Regions from separate parts of the Streptomyces sp. NPDC058632 genome, predicted to be linked through region 3. Evidence: riboswitches for the same ligand, from Rfam matches in the RefSeq annotation. Region 3 holds a riboswitch; each other region holds the start of a gene.
What was found. A riboswitch is a leader RNA that binds a small molecule or an ion and turns the genes downstream of it on or off. The one in region 3 is predicted to bind cyclic di-AMP.

Region 1: it holds a riboswitch for cyclic di-AMP, as region 3 does, so the genes downstream of both, ACFWVE_RS15755 (M23 family metallopeptidase) here and ACFWVE_RS03800 (transglycosylase SLT domain-containing protein) in region 3, are expected to answer to the same signal.
Region 2: it holds a riboswitch for cyclic di-AMP, as region 3 does, so the genes downstream of both, ACFWVE_RS07025 (transglycosylase family protein) here and ACFWVE_RS03800 (transglycosylase SLT domain-containing protein) in region 3, are expected to answer to the same signal.

Annotation. Positions count from the first base shown of each region.
Region 1 covers NZ_JBHXQZ010000035.1:34,179-38,303, forward strand. Annotated here, with positions in the region: gene ACFWVE_RS15745 (M16 family metallopeptidase) at 1-166, shown strand, start outside; gene ACFWVE_RS15750 (M16 family metallopeptidase) at 163-1,551, shown strand; cyclic di-AMP (ydaO/yuaA leader) riboswitch at 1,787-1,950, shown strand; gene ACFWVE_RS15755 (M23 family metallopeptidase) at 1,964-2,737, shown strand; gene ACFWVE_RS15760 (GntR family transcriptional regulator) at 2,992-3,705, shown strand; gene ACFWVE_RS15765 (HPr family phosphocarrier protein) at 3,897-4,125, opposite strand, start outside.
Region 2 covers NZ_JBHXQZ010000011.1:85,059-89,183, reverse strand. Annotated here, with positions in the region: gene ACFWVE_RS07035 (cytochrome P450) at 1-341, shown strand, start outside; gene ACFWVE_RS07030 (transglycosylase family protein) at 672-1,613, shown strand; cyclic di-AMP (ydaO/yuaA leader) riboswitch at 1,945-2,114, shown strand; gene ACFWVE_RS07025 (transglycosylase family protein) at 2,119-2,877, shown strand; gene eno (phosphopyruvate hydratase) at 3,209-4,125, shown strand, end outside.
Region 3 covers NZ_JBHXQZ010000005.1:68,770-72,894, forward strand. Annotated here, with positions in the region: gene ACFWVE_RS03790 (outer membrane lipoprotein carrier protein LolA) at 1-135, opposite strand, end outside; gene ACFWVE_RS03795 (polyprenyl synthetase family protein) at 393-1,403, opposite strand; cyclic di-AMP (ydaO/yuaA leader) riboswitch at 2,026-2,188, shown strand; gene ACFWVE_RS03800 (transglycosylase SLT domain-containing protein) at 2,194-2,676, shown strand; gene ACFWVE_RS03805 (HAD family hydrolase) at 2,777-3,646, opposite strand; gene ACFWVE_RS03810 (GNAT family N-acetyltransferase) at 3,821-4,125, shown strand, end outside.

The DNA of each region.
Region 1 (4,125 bases), on a different contig from region 3:
GGACGTCCGGGAGGTCGCCGAGGCCCGCCTGCGTCCCGACAACCGCGCGGTGCTCGTCTACGAGCCCGTCGCCCCCGAGGCCGGGGAGTCCGAAGAAGCCGCAGTCGCCGACATCGAAGAAGCCGCGGTCGTCGGCACCGACGAGAACGAGGAGACGGCGAAGTGACCGAGCTCGCCACGATGGACTTCCACCCCCAGCCGCAGGCGGGCGAGGCCCGGCCCTGGGCCTTCCCGGCCCCCGAGCGCACCACCCTCGGCAACGGTCTGACAGTGCTGCGCTGCCACCGCCCCGGCCAGCAGATCGTCGCTGTCGAGGTGCTCCTCGACGCGCCCCTGGAGGCCGAGCCGGCCGGTCTCGACGGTGTCGCCACCATCACCGCGCGGGCGTTCTCCGAGGGCACGGACAAGCACTCCGCCGAGGAGTTCGCCGCCGAACTGGAGCGCTGCGGCGCGACCCTGGACGCCTACGCCGACCACCCCGGCGTCCGCCTGAGCCTGGAGGTGCCGGCCTCCCGGCTCGCCAAGGGGCTCGGACTGCTCGCCGACGCCCTCAGGGCGCCCGCGTTCGCCGACAGCGAGATCGAGCGCCTCGTCCGCAACCGCCTCGACGAGATCCCGCACGAGCTGGCCAACCCGTCCCGCCGCGCCGCCAAGGAACTCTCCAAGGAGCTGTTCCCGGCGACGTCGCGCATGTCCCGCCCGCGCCAGGGCACCGAGGAGACGGTCGCCGGCATCGACTCGGCGGCCGTACGCGCCTTCTACGAGAATCACGTCCGCCCCGCGACGACCACCGCGGTGGTCGTCGGCGACCTCACCGGCACCGACCTGGACGAGCTGATCGGCGACACCCTCGGCGCCTGGACCGGATCGGCGGCCCGGCCGCGGCCCGTCGCGCCGGTCACCGCCGACGACACGGGCCGCGTCGTGATCGTGGACCGTCCCGGCGCCGTACAGACGCAGCTGCTCATCGGCCGCGTCGGCGGGGACCGGCACGACCGCGTGTGGGCCGCGCAGGTGCTCGGCACCTACTGCCTGGGCGGTACCCTCACCTCCCGCCTGGACCGCGTCCTGCGCGAGGAGAAGGGCTACACCTACGGCGTGCGGTCGTTCGGCCAGGTCCTCAGGTCCGCCCCGGACGGTACCGGCGCGTCGCTGCTCGCCATCAGCGGCTCCGTGGACACCCCGAACACCGGACCCGCCCTGCAGGACCTGTGGGCGGTGCTGCGCACCCTCGCCGCGGAAGGCCTCACCGACGCCGAACGCGATGTCGCCGTGCAGAACCTGGTGGGCGTGGCACCGCTCAAGTACGAGACCGCCGCGGCCGTCGCCGGCACTCTCGCCGACCAGGTGGAGCAGCACCTGCCCGACGACTACCAGGCCGAGCTGTACCGGCGGCTCGCCGCCACCGGCACCGTGGAGGCGACCGCGGCGGTGGTGAACGCCTTCCCGGTGGACCGCCTCGTGACCGTCCTGGTCGGCGACGCGGCGCAGATCAAGGAGCCCGTCGAGGCGCTCGGCATCGGCGAAGTCACGGTGGTGCCGGCCGAGTAGACGGCCCGCCGGCGCACTGCCGGCGGCCGTCCGACCGCACGCCGGACGCGCACGCGCGCGGGGCCCTGGTGACGAGAACGTCACCAGGGCCCCCTTATGCCCGAATTGGGGCAGGAGGTGCCTGTCTGCCCTGTGGGATGCGCTACAAAATCCGGGATCCGTTTGGGAATTGAAAGACGCCCCGCTTAGCGTCAGGCGGTCTGTTCGTCGGGCAGTGCGCCGCACCCGCGGCACCGGACAGTCATCGCCGAGTCCCCGTACGGCGTGAGCCGGGGGAGCCGGGGACCCATCAGCGTCCCTGGGGTGAATCGGACGCCCGCGCGTGCCGCGAGGGGGTCCGTAGGAGACCTTCCTGCTCCGAACCCGTCAGCTAACCCGGTAGGCGAGAAGGAAGGAAAGGACCACCCTGTACATGGCGTTCACCCGCGCCACCGGGAAGCACCGTCGTCCCAGCCGCGTGCATCGCGGCACCGCCAAGGCGGCGGGCGTCGCGGCTCTCACCACCACCGGTGTCATCGGCTCCCTCTCCGCTCCGGCGCTCGCCGCCGGACCCGCCGCGGCGCAGACCGGCCTGACCCCCGTGATCAGCATGGGCGACGAGGTCGCCGCCCGGGTCGACGCCCAGGCCTCCGCCCAGCACGAGGCCGCACGCGAGGCGGCCCAGGCAGCCGCACGCGAAGCCGCCGAGGAGGCCGCCCGGGAGAGGGCCGCCGAGGAGGCCGCCAAGGCCCGCGAGGCCGAAGAGCGCGCCGCGCGTGAGGCCGAGCGCAAGCGTCTCAACACCTTCGTGTCCCCGATCGCGGGCTCCTACGTCTCGACCGGCTACCTGTCCGGCGGCGCCGTCTGGTCCTCCGGCACCCACACCGGTGTCGACTTCCATGCCGCGAGCGGCACCCCCGTGCTCTCGGTCGGCATGGGCACCGTCGTGGAGGCCGGCTGGGGCGGCGCCTACGGCAACCAGGTCGTGATCAGGATGCACGACGGCACGTACACCCAGTACGGCCACCTGTCGTCCGTCGGTGTCTCGGTGGGCCAGCAGGTCACCCCGGGCCTGCAGATCGGTGTCTCCGGCGCCACCGGCAACGTCACCGGCGCGCATCTGCACTTCGAGGCCCGCACCACCGCCGAGTACGGCTCCGACATCGACCCCGTCGCGTACCTCCGCGCGCACGGCGCGAACGTCTGACCGGGGGCACGTCCCCTGGCCGTGGTGTACACCTCGGCGTCCGCGTGATCCCCTGACGCCCCAGGTGTCCGCTTTCCGTGGAATGGCCCCGGCTCGGCTCTCCGAGTCGGGGCTTTCGGTGTTTTCGGCGGCCCGTTGTCCAAAAAACGGACATGATTCCCGGCTCGCCGTCGGAAATTCGCGCGCGTTGCAATAGAGTCACGGAACGGGCGTCACCCGTTGGCGTTATGCGGGGATTAATTCGGAGGTCGGTCATGCGTATTCCGGCGCACTCGGTGTGCACGGCGATCCGGGACGACATCGTCTCGGGTGTCTACGAGCGTGGCGGCCGGCTCACCGAGGAACTCCTCGCCCGGCGCTACGGTGTCTCGCGCGTCCCCGTCCGGGAGGCCCTGCGCACCCTGGAGGCCGAGGGCTTCGTGGTCACCCGGCGCCACGCGGGCGCGTGCGTCGCGGAACCCACCGAGCAGGAGGCCGCCGACCTGCTGGAGATGCGGCTGCTGCTGGAGCCGCTCGGTGCCCTGCGTGCCGCGCAGCGCCGCACCGAGGCCCATCTGAAGGTGCTGCGCGGTCTGGTCCGGCTGGGCCAGGAACGGGCCCGTCAAGGCCACAGTGACGACCTGCGCTCACTGGGCGGCTGGTTCCACGAGACGCTCGCCCAGGCGTCCGGCAGTCCGGCGCTGACGTCGACGCTGATCCAGCTCCGGCACAAGATCGGCTGGATGTACGAGGTGCGGGGGACGAGGGACCCCGTGGAGTGCTGGGCGGAGCACGGTGCGATCGTCGACGCCGTGGTGCGCGGCGACGGCGAGCGCGCGCGTACGGTCATGGCGCTGCACACCGAGCGCGCCACCGTCGCCCACCGCCTGCGTTTCACCGCGGGGGCCGGGCGCGCGGACCGGGCGGCCCGCGCCGAGCGTGTGAGGAACTCGCAACATCCCGTAAACACGCCGAGTCTCCGGCATTAACACGGAGACCGTATACAAGAGAAGGGAATTCGGTGGAAGTGAAATTCGCCTGCCATTTTTCGTGAGTGCGGGATTGTGTGTGGGGAGTGGTGGTCGGGGGAACCGGTGGACGGGGAAACCGGCGGCCCGAAAAAGCAACGGAGCCGCGTCGCCCGCAATGGGTGACGCGGCTCCGTCCGCTGCCGGGTGTTTCAGACGGTCTCGGGGAGCTCCTCGAGACCTTCGGAGACCAGCTTCGCCAGCCGGTCGAGGGCGGCGTCGGCCCCCTCGGCGTCGGAGGCGAGGACGATCTCCTCGCCGCCCTGGGCGCCCAGGCCCAGAACGGCCAGCATGGAGGCCGCGTTGACGGGATTGCCGCCGGCCTTGGCGATCGTCACCGGGACGCCTGTGGCCGTGGCGGATCGGACGAAGATGGAGGCG
Region 2 (4,125 bases), on a different contig from region 3:
CCACCGAGGCGCTCACCCTCGGCGGGCAGCACATCTCCGCCGGTGACCCGGTCCTCGTCGTCCTGGCCGCCGCGGACCGCGATCCGGAGCGGTTCGCCGACCCCGACGCGCTCGACCTCGCACGGCGCGACAACCAGCACCTGGGGTACGGCCACGGCATCCACTACTGCCTGGGCGCGCCGCTGGCCCGGCTGGAGGGCCAGACCGCGCTCGCCACGCTGCTGACCCGGCTGCCGGATCTCGAACTCGCGGCGGATCCGGCCGAACTGCGCTGGCGCGGCGGCCTCATCATGCGCGGACTGCGCACACTGCCGGTGAAATTCACCCCGCCCTCGATGTGATGTTGCGAACGGGGCGACGCGCCCGGGGCGCATTCCGAAATGCCCCGGATGGTGTTCGAAAGGGCTCAGGAAAAGTCCTCGGCGTACGCGCCGGCCGCGGCGCAAGTGACCGTCAGAACCTCCTCGAACACGGTCCGTCGACCGCTGGCGGGACGTCCACGAAGGTGACGCCCACTCAACTCTGTGATCTTCGTGTGATCTGCGCGGCATGAACTTGTGACAGACGTTCGACTGCCTATACGTTCACCCATCAAGCGCGGCGTCCCGCTTTTCAAACGCCATGGTTCGAAGCGCCGTGCGAGCAACTGTTGTCCTGCGAAAGGTCTCCGCATGCTCTCCGGGAACGGTCGTCACCGTCGCCCCCGCCAGGCTCCGGCTCTTCTCGTCGCGGCCGGAGTGACCGGCTCGGCCATCGCGATCCCCCTCCTCGGAGCCGGCGCCGCCAGTGCCGCCGACGGCTCGACCTGGGACCGGGTGGCCGAGTGCGAGTCGGGCGGCTCTTGGAGCCAGAACTCCGGCAACGGTTACTACGGCGGCCTGCAGTTGACCCAGGAGGACTGGGAGGCGTACGGCGGCCTCGACTACGCGACCAGCGCCGACCAGGCCAGCCGCGGCCAGCAGATAGCCGTGGCCGAGAAGATCCTCGCCGACCAGGGTGTCGGCGCGTGGAGAGCCTGCGGGCTGCTCGGGGGCCTGGAGCAGGACTCGTCCGTGCTCGACATCGACACCGGCGTGGAGGGCGACTCGTCGGGCACGTCCGGCTCCGAGAGGTCCGCCACTCCGTCGCCGTCCCAGTCCGCCGGCTCCTCGTCGGACGCGAAGGACGCGAAGGGCGCCGAGGGCGCTGCGGACGACCGGGAGGAGGAAGGAGGGGCGGACGGATCGGCCGCCCCCGACGCTTCCCCCTCCGCCTCCGCGTCTCCCTCCGCCAAGGGCGATGATTCGGACAAGTCGGGGCAAAAGTCCGACGCTTCGGAATCGGTCGACGGTGAGAACTCCGGCAACGGCCGTCACCGCGGCGTCAGCGCCGAGGAAGAGGCGCGTGAGGACCGTGAGGCCGGGTCCTCCGGCAAGCACGCCTCGCGCGGCGGTCTCGGCTTCACGCGCGGCCTCGACAGCTCCTCCCCGTCGAGCGACTCCGCCCCGGGCTCCGCGAGCGGCTCCTCGGTCGCCTCCGACTCCCTTGCCCTCGGCGGCGGATGGCTCGCCCAGTACGGCGGGGGCGACGAGGCCGAAGGTGCCGCCGCCCCGAATCTCACCCTTTTCGGCTAGGAAAGCGCATCCGGGTTTCAATCGGGTGAATGCTGACATTCCCGCAGTGATGGCCGGTTGTTCGGGAGTCGGCCTTACGCCGGCTGGGTGGCGACGGCGCGCCGACCGGGTGACAGGCGACTCGGCGTGCGAAAAAGCGCGCCGAGGCCGGAAGTTGAGAGTCCCGGTTCGCAACGAATGTCTGGTTTAAAGGTGATGAGAGATAGGTCTCAGAAGCCCTGATCGTCTTTGATAATCCGCTGCGAGCATGTCTACGGTCGTGATCGCTCGCCATCGCGGGCCCCGGCTGCCGCCACGCCGAATCCTGCCAGTGGCAGCACGGGAACAGTCGTCGCGTCATGCGCCGTAGGCAGGAGCGGGGGACCCAAGGTAGGCGCCGGATCCGGTGAAGTACGCCGGATACGGCTCGGGGTGAAGCCGCGTCCCGCAAGGGAACGCGGCCGGGCAACTCAACCGGCCCGAACCCGACAGCTCACCTCGTAGGCGTCGGTGAGGGGATCCATCCATGCTGTTTTCCAGCAAGGGCAAGCACCGTCGTCCGTCCAGGGCCACCCGTGTCATCGCCGTCGCCGGCGTCACCGGTGCCGCCGTCGCCGCCCCGCTGATGGCGGCCGGCAGCGCCTCCGCCGCCACCGCCTCCGAGTGGGAAGCCGTCGCCCAGTGCGAGTCCGGCGGCAACTGGTCGATCAACACCGGCAACGGCTACTACGGCGGTCTGCAGTTCTCCGCCTCCACCTGGGCCGGCTACGGCGGCACGAAGTACGCCGCCACCGCCGACCAGGCCGGCAAGGCCCAGCAGATCGAGATCGCCGAGAAGGTCCTCGCGGGCCAGGGCAAGGGTGCCTGGCCGGTCTGCGGCAAGGGCCTGTCCGGCGCCGCCTACACCGGTGGCGGTTCCGCCGGGGGCTCGGGCGGCCAGAGCTCCGGCAGCCAGGACAGCGGCTCCTCGCAGAGCTCCCAGCAGCAGGCCCCGGAGCAGCAGGCCCCGGAGCAGAGCACCGAGGCCGCTCCCGAGCGTTCCGCCGAGCAGAAGGCCTCCCGCTCCGAGGAGCGTCCGGCCGCCAAGAAGACCGTCACCACCCCGACCGGCGAGAAGGTCGAGAAGGGCGACGGCGAGTACAAGGTCCTCAAGGGGGACACCCTCAGCTCGATCGCCTCGGAGCACGACGTCAAGGGCGGCTGGGACAAGCTGTTCAAGCTGAACGACGACATCGTCGAGGACGCCGACCTCATCTACCCCGGCCAGCAGCTGCACCTGAAGTAGGACGGCGGCCGCAGGCCCGGGCCCCGTCCCCGCGGGGTCTGCCCCGCCCCGGCGCGTGTCCCCGTACGCGCCGGGGCGGGGCTTTTTCGTGGCCGGCGCCCGGATCCGGTCCGTACGCGGTGCCGGAGGCGGTCCGTGCCGCGGCGCCGGACCCGGTTCCCCGTTTCCCGGATTTCCCGGAAACCTCTTTGTTCCGTTCGGAAACAATTTACTCTCGGTTCTGTCCGTGAAGCGGCCGACCGGATGGCCGATCGCCCCGAGCCGGATAGGCTCGGGTCCGCAGGGCCCCGTGGCCCCGCTGAATCACGTCACATCCATGAAGGAGATGCTCGTGCCGTCCATCGACGTCGTCGTAGCCCGGGAAATCCTGGACTCCCGAGGCAACCCCACGGTCGAGGTCGAGGTCGGCCTCGACGACGGCAGCACGGGTCGTGCCGCCGTCCCGTCCGGCGCCTCCACCGGCGCCTTCGAGGCCATCGAACTCCGTGACGGAGACCCCGACCGTTACCAGGGCAAGGGCGTCGAGAAGGCCGTCCTGGCCGTCATCGAGCAGATCGGCCCGGAGCTCGTGGGCTACGACGCCACCGAGCAGCGCCTGATCGACCAGGCGATGTTCGACCTGGACGCCACCGACAACAAGGGCTCCCTCGGCGCCAACGCCATCCTCGGCGTCTCCCTGGCCGTAGCCCACGCCGCCTCCGAGGCCAGCGACCTGCCCCTCTTCCGCTACCTCGGCGGCCCCAACGCGCACCTGCTGCCGGTGCCGATGATGAACATCCTCAACGGCGGTTCGCACGCGGACTCCAACGTGGACATCCAGGAGTTCATGATCGCCCCGATCGGCGCGGAGTCCTTCTCCGAGGCCCTGCGCTGGGGCACCGAGGTCTACCACACGCTGAAGAAGGTGCTGAAGGGCCGCGGCCTGTCCACCGGCCTCGGCGACGAGGGCGGCTTCGCCCCGAACCTCGGCTCCAACCGCGAGGCCCTCGACCTCATCCTCGAGGCCATCAAGGAAGCCGGTTACACCCCCGGCGAGCAGATCGCCCTCGCGCTCGACGTCGCCGCCTCCGAGTTCTACAAGGACGGCACATACGTCTTCGAGGGCAAGGAGCGCTCCGCCGCCGAGATGACGGAGTACTACGCCGAGCTGGTCGCCGCGTACCCGCTGGTCTCCATCGAGGACCCGCTGTTCGAGGACGACTGGGACGGCTGGAAGGCCCTCACCGACAAGCTCGGCGACAAGGTCCA
Region 3 (4,125 bases):
GATGGTCGCGGCCGCCACTCCCATCACCGTGACCGGGACGACGTACCGCGCGGCCCTGCGCCGGCCCGCGCCCCGCCCGTCGGCCTCGCCGGCCTGACGAGCGGTCGTCGTGTCATCGGATTCGTACGGTGCCATGTGTGCCCTACCTCCGTGGTCGGCGGCGGCCTGCGTCTCGTGTCGCTCGCACCAGTCACACCCTGAGCCGCCATCCTCACCCGAATCGGTGAGGAGTGGTGATGTCCGTCGTGTTCCATCTGACCAAACCCGACGGGCGGATGCGTCAGACCCCGGACTCAACTCCGCGTACTGCTGCGGTATGACACAGGGCTTCGTTTCGTCCCCCGACCAGTAGGGGTCGGAGACCAGGGGTGGCGGACGGGGACGGCGGCAGGTCAGCCGGCCCGGTGCACCACGGCGTCGCACAGCTCGACCAGGGCCGTCTTCGACTCGCACTCCGGCAGCGGGGCCAGCGCCGAGCGCGCCTCCTGCGCATAGCGCACGGTGTCCTGGCGGGCCTGCTCCAGTGCGGGGTGGGCGCGCAGCAGCCGCAGCGCCTCGGCGTGCCGGGCGTCGTCGCCGAGGTCGGAGTCGAGCAGCTCGCACAGGGCGATGTCCTCGGCCAGCCCCAGCCGGGCCGCCCGCTCGCGCAGCCGCAGTACGGGCAGCGTCGGGATGCCCTCACGCAGGTCGGTGCCCGGGGTCTTGCCGGACTCGTGGGAGTCGGAGGCGATGTCCAGTACGTCGTCGGCGAGCTGGAAGGCGACCCCGAGGCGCTCGCCGTACTGGGTCAGCACGTCCACGACCGTGTCGTCCGCGCCGGACATCATGGCGCCGAACCGGCAGGCGACGGCGACCAGCGAGCCGGTCTTGCCGCCGAGGACGTCCAGGTAGTGGTCGACCGGGTCCCGGCCCTCCTGCGGCCCCGCGGTCTCCAGGATCTGACCGGTGACCAGTCGTTCGAACGCCTCGGCCTGTACCCGTACGGCCTCCGGGCCGAGGTCGGCCAGGATGTGCGACGCGCGCGCGAAGAGGAAGTCGCCGGTGAGGACCGCGACGGAGTTGCCCCAGCGGGTGTTGGCGCTGGGGACCCCGCGCCGCACGGTGGCGTCGTCCATCACGTCGTCGTGGTACAGCGTGGCCAGGTGGGTCAGCTCCACGACCACGGCGGACGGCACGACACCGGGCGCGTAGGGGTCGCCGAACTGGGCGGCGAGCGTCACGAGCAGCGGCCGGAACCGCTTGCCACCGGCCCGCACCAGGTGCTGGGCGGCCTCGGTGATGAAGGGGACCTCACTCTTCGTGGCCTCGAGCAGCCCTTCCTCGACAGCCGTCATCCCGGCCTGGACATCGGCTTCCAGAGCCTGGTCCCGCACGCTCAGCCCGAACGGCCCGACGACGGTCACGAGGGGTCTCCTGTCTGCTGGTGTCCACCGGCGCTTAGACGTCTTGCACAGTTTGTCGATAGGTCGCTGACATCACTCCAACCAGCGTATCCGGTCATGTTTCGATCACCGCCAGCACCCGCATTCCCCGGACTCACCCGCACACGCGCGGACGGCGCCTCACGGCGCCCTCCGTATCGGATCACCCTCAGACCGTTTCCGACCAGGTGGCAAAAAAGAATATTCATCGCTTTCCGGACACAGCGTCCCGCTCCCGAGGCGCAACCCGGAACGCGGTCCGGCGCACGGTCCCGCACGCAGGCCGTCCCGCCCACCCCGGAGTCCGATTTGCCGTAATTACCAAGCAAATTCCCTTTGGCGGCAAATACTCCCACGCGGTGCGGCCAGTGAAGTGAGTCACGCGCACCCCGACGCGCCCGCCCCTCGCGCTCGCCGGCGCTTCCCCTTGCCCCGCAAGCGAGTTGACCCTTGGCGTCCGCAAAGGATCAAGCACCTCAAAACCCCCACGGCAAGATCAAACGGCTCGATCCGTGACGGTCTCACTTGTTTCCGACAAGTGCGCTCGCATACGTTCCCGGCTTGTCGGGCGGACGCCGAATCCTGCCGCCGCCCGCGCCACCCATCGACGAACTCACTCACGCACGGCAGGAGCGGGGGACCCAGGTAAGCCGCCGGACCGGTTCGCACCCGGAACGGCTCGGGGTGAAGCCATGCCCGCAGGGGCACGGCCGGGCACTCTCCCGCCCGAACCCGACAGCTCACCTCGCAGGCGTAGGAGAGGAACACAGACATGACCGCATCCGGTCCGCCCCGCCGCTTCGGCAGCTCCCGCCTCGTCCGCTCCTTCGCCGTCGCCGGTGTCGCGGCGGTCGTCCTCCCGCTGTTCGGCGCCACCACCGCCTCCGCCGCGCCCGCCGCGCCCGCCCCTGCCGCCGGCACCGTGACCGCGTACCCGGACAACCTCGACGGCTGGATCCGCGAGTCGCTGTCCGTCATGGCGCAGCACGGCATCCCCGGCAGCTACGACTCCATCCACCGCAACATCCTGCGCGAGTCGTCCGGCAACCCGCAGGCCATCAACCTGTGGGACTCCAACGCCATGGCCGGCACCCCGTCGAAGGGCCTGCTCCAGGTCATCGACCCGACCTTCCAGGCGTACCACGTGCCCGGCACGGCCTTCGACCCGTTCGACCCGGTCGCGAACATCACGGCGGCCTGCAACTACGCGGCGGACCGCTACGGCTCCATCGACAACGTCTTCGGCGCCTACTGAGACACCTGAGGCATCCGAGACATCCGCGACACCCGGGCCCGTCGGAACGCCGGGACACCGGAACGCCGGCGGCACCGGCCACACCGGCGAACACCGGGGCCTACCGGGACACCCTCCCGGGCCTGGGGCGGGACAGCACGTGTTGGGGCACGCGCGGCTCCGCTCCGCCGAACAACCGCTCGAGGACGACGGCCACGCCGTCGTCCTCGTTCGACGTGGTGACCTCGTCGGCCACCGCCTTGAGCTCGGGGTGCGCGTTGGCCATGGCGACTCCGTGGGCCGCCCAGTCGAACATCGGGATGTCGTTGGGCATGTCGCCGAAGGCGATGGTCCGCTCGGGATCCAGCCCCAGGTACTCGGCGGCCAGTGCGAGACCCGTCGCCTTGGTGACACCGCACGGCTGGAGTTCCACGGTGCCCGGACCCGACATCGTGACCGTGGCCAGCGAGCCGACCGCCGCACGGGCCGTCGCCGCCAACTCGTCGTCGGTCAGGCCGGGATGGCGCAGCAGCACCTTGCTGATCGGCCGGGCCCACAGATCGTCCCGCCGTTCGACCCGCACGGCGGGCAGCGTCGGGTGCGGCATCAGGTAGCCCGGCTCGATCAGGGTGAGCCCGTCCACTCCGTTCTGGTCGACCGCGGCGTACAGCTCCCCGACCTCGGCCTCGATCTTGCCGAGCGCGGTCTCCGCCAGTTCCCGGTCCAGGGTGACCGACCACAGCAGCCGGTCCGTGCCGGCGTCGTACACCTGCGCGCCCTGTCCGCACACCGCGAGCCCCGTGGACCCCAGGTCGTCCAGGAGCGGCCGCACTCTGGGCGCCGGGCGCCCCGTCACCACGAGGTGCCGGACACCGGCCCGCGCCACCAGCTCCAGCGCGGCGAGGGAGCGGTCGGAGAGGGTGTCGTCGTCGCGCAGCAGCGTCCCGTCCAGGTCGGTGGCGATGAGCGAGCAATCGGTGGGTGCGGCCATGACCAGAGAATACGGACACCGCGCGCCCCCGACTCACCGCGCCCCGGGCACCCGTCCCGTGCCCCGTCCGCGGCCTCTGCACCACTTGGCAACAACATGCGCCGCTCCCTACCGTCCTCGCGGTCCCGGGCGGTACCTTCCAGATGTCCAGGGGGGACTTGATCGGGGGGTCAGGTGAGCAGTGGACGCACGCGTGTGCTGAGGCTCGACGAGCTCGGCGAGGGGGAGCGGGAGCGATGGCGTGAGCTGCGCGCCGCCTCGGGGGTACCGCGCAGCCCTTTCATGGAACCGGAGTTCGCCACCGCCGTGTCCAGGGTGCGGCCGCAGGCCCGGGTCGCGGTGCTGTACGAGGGGGCGTCCGCCGAACCGGCCGGCTTCCTGCCGTACGAGCGGGGCGCGTGGGGGCAGGGCCGGGCGATCGGGCTCGGGGTATCGGACTGCCAGGGCGCCGTCCTGCGGCCGGGGCTCGTGCCGGAGAC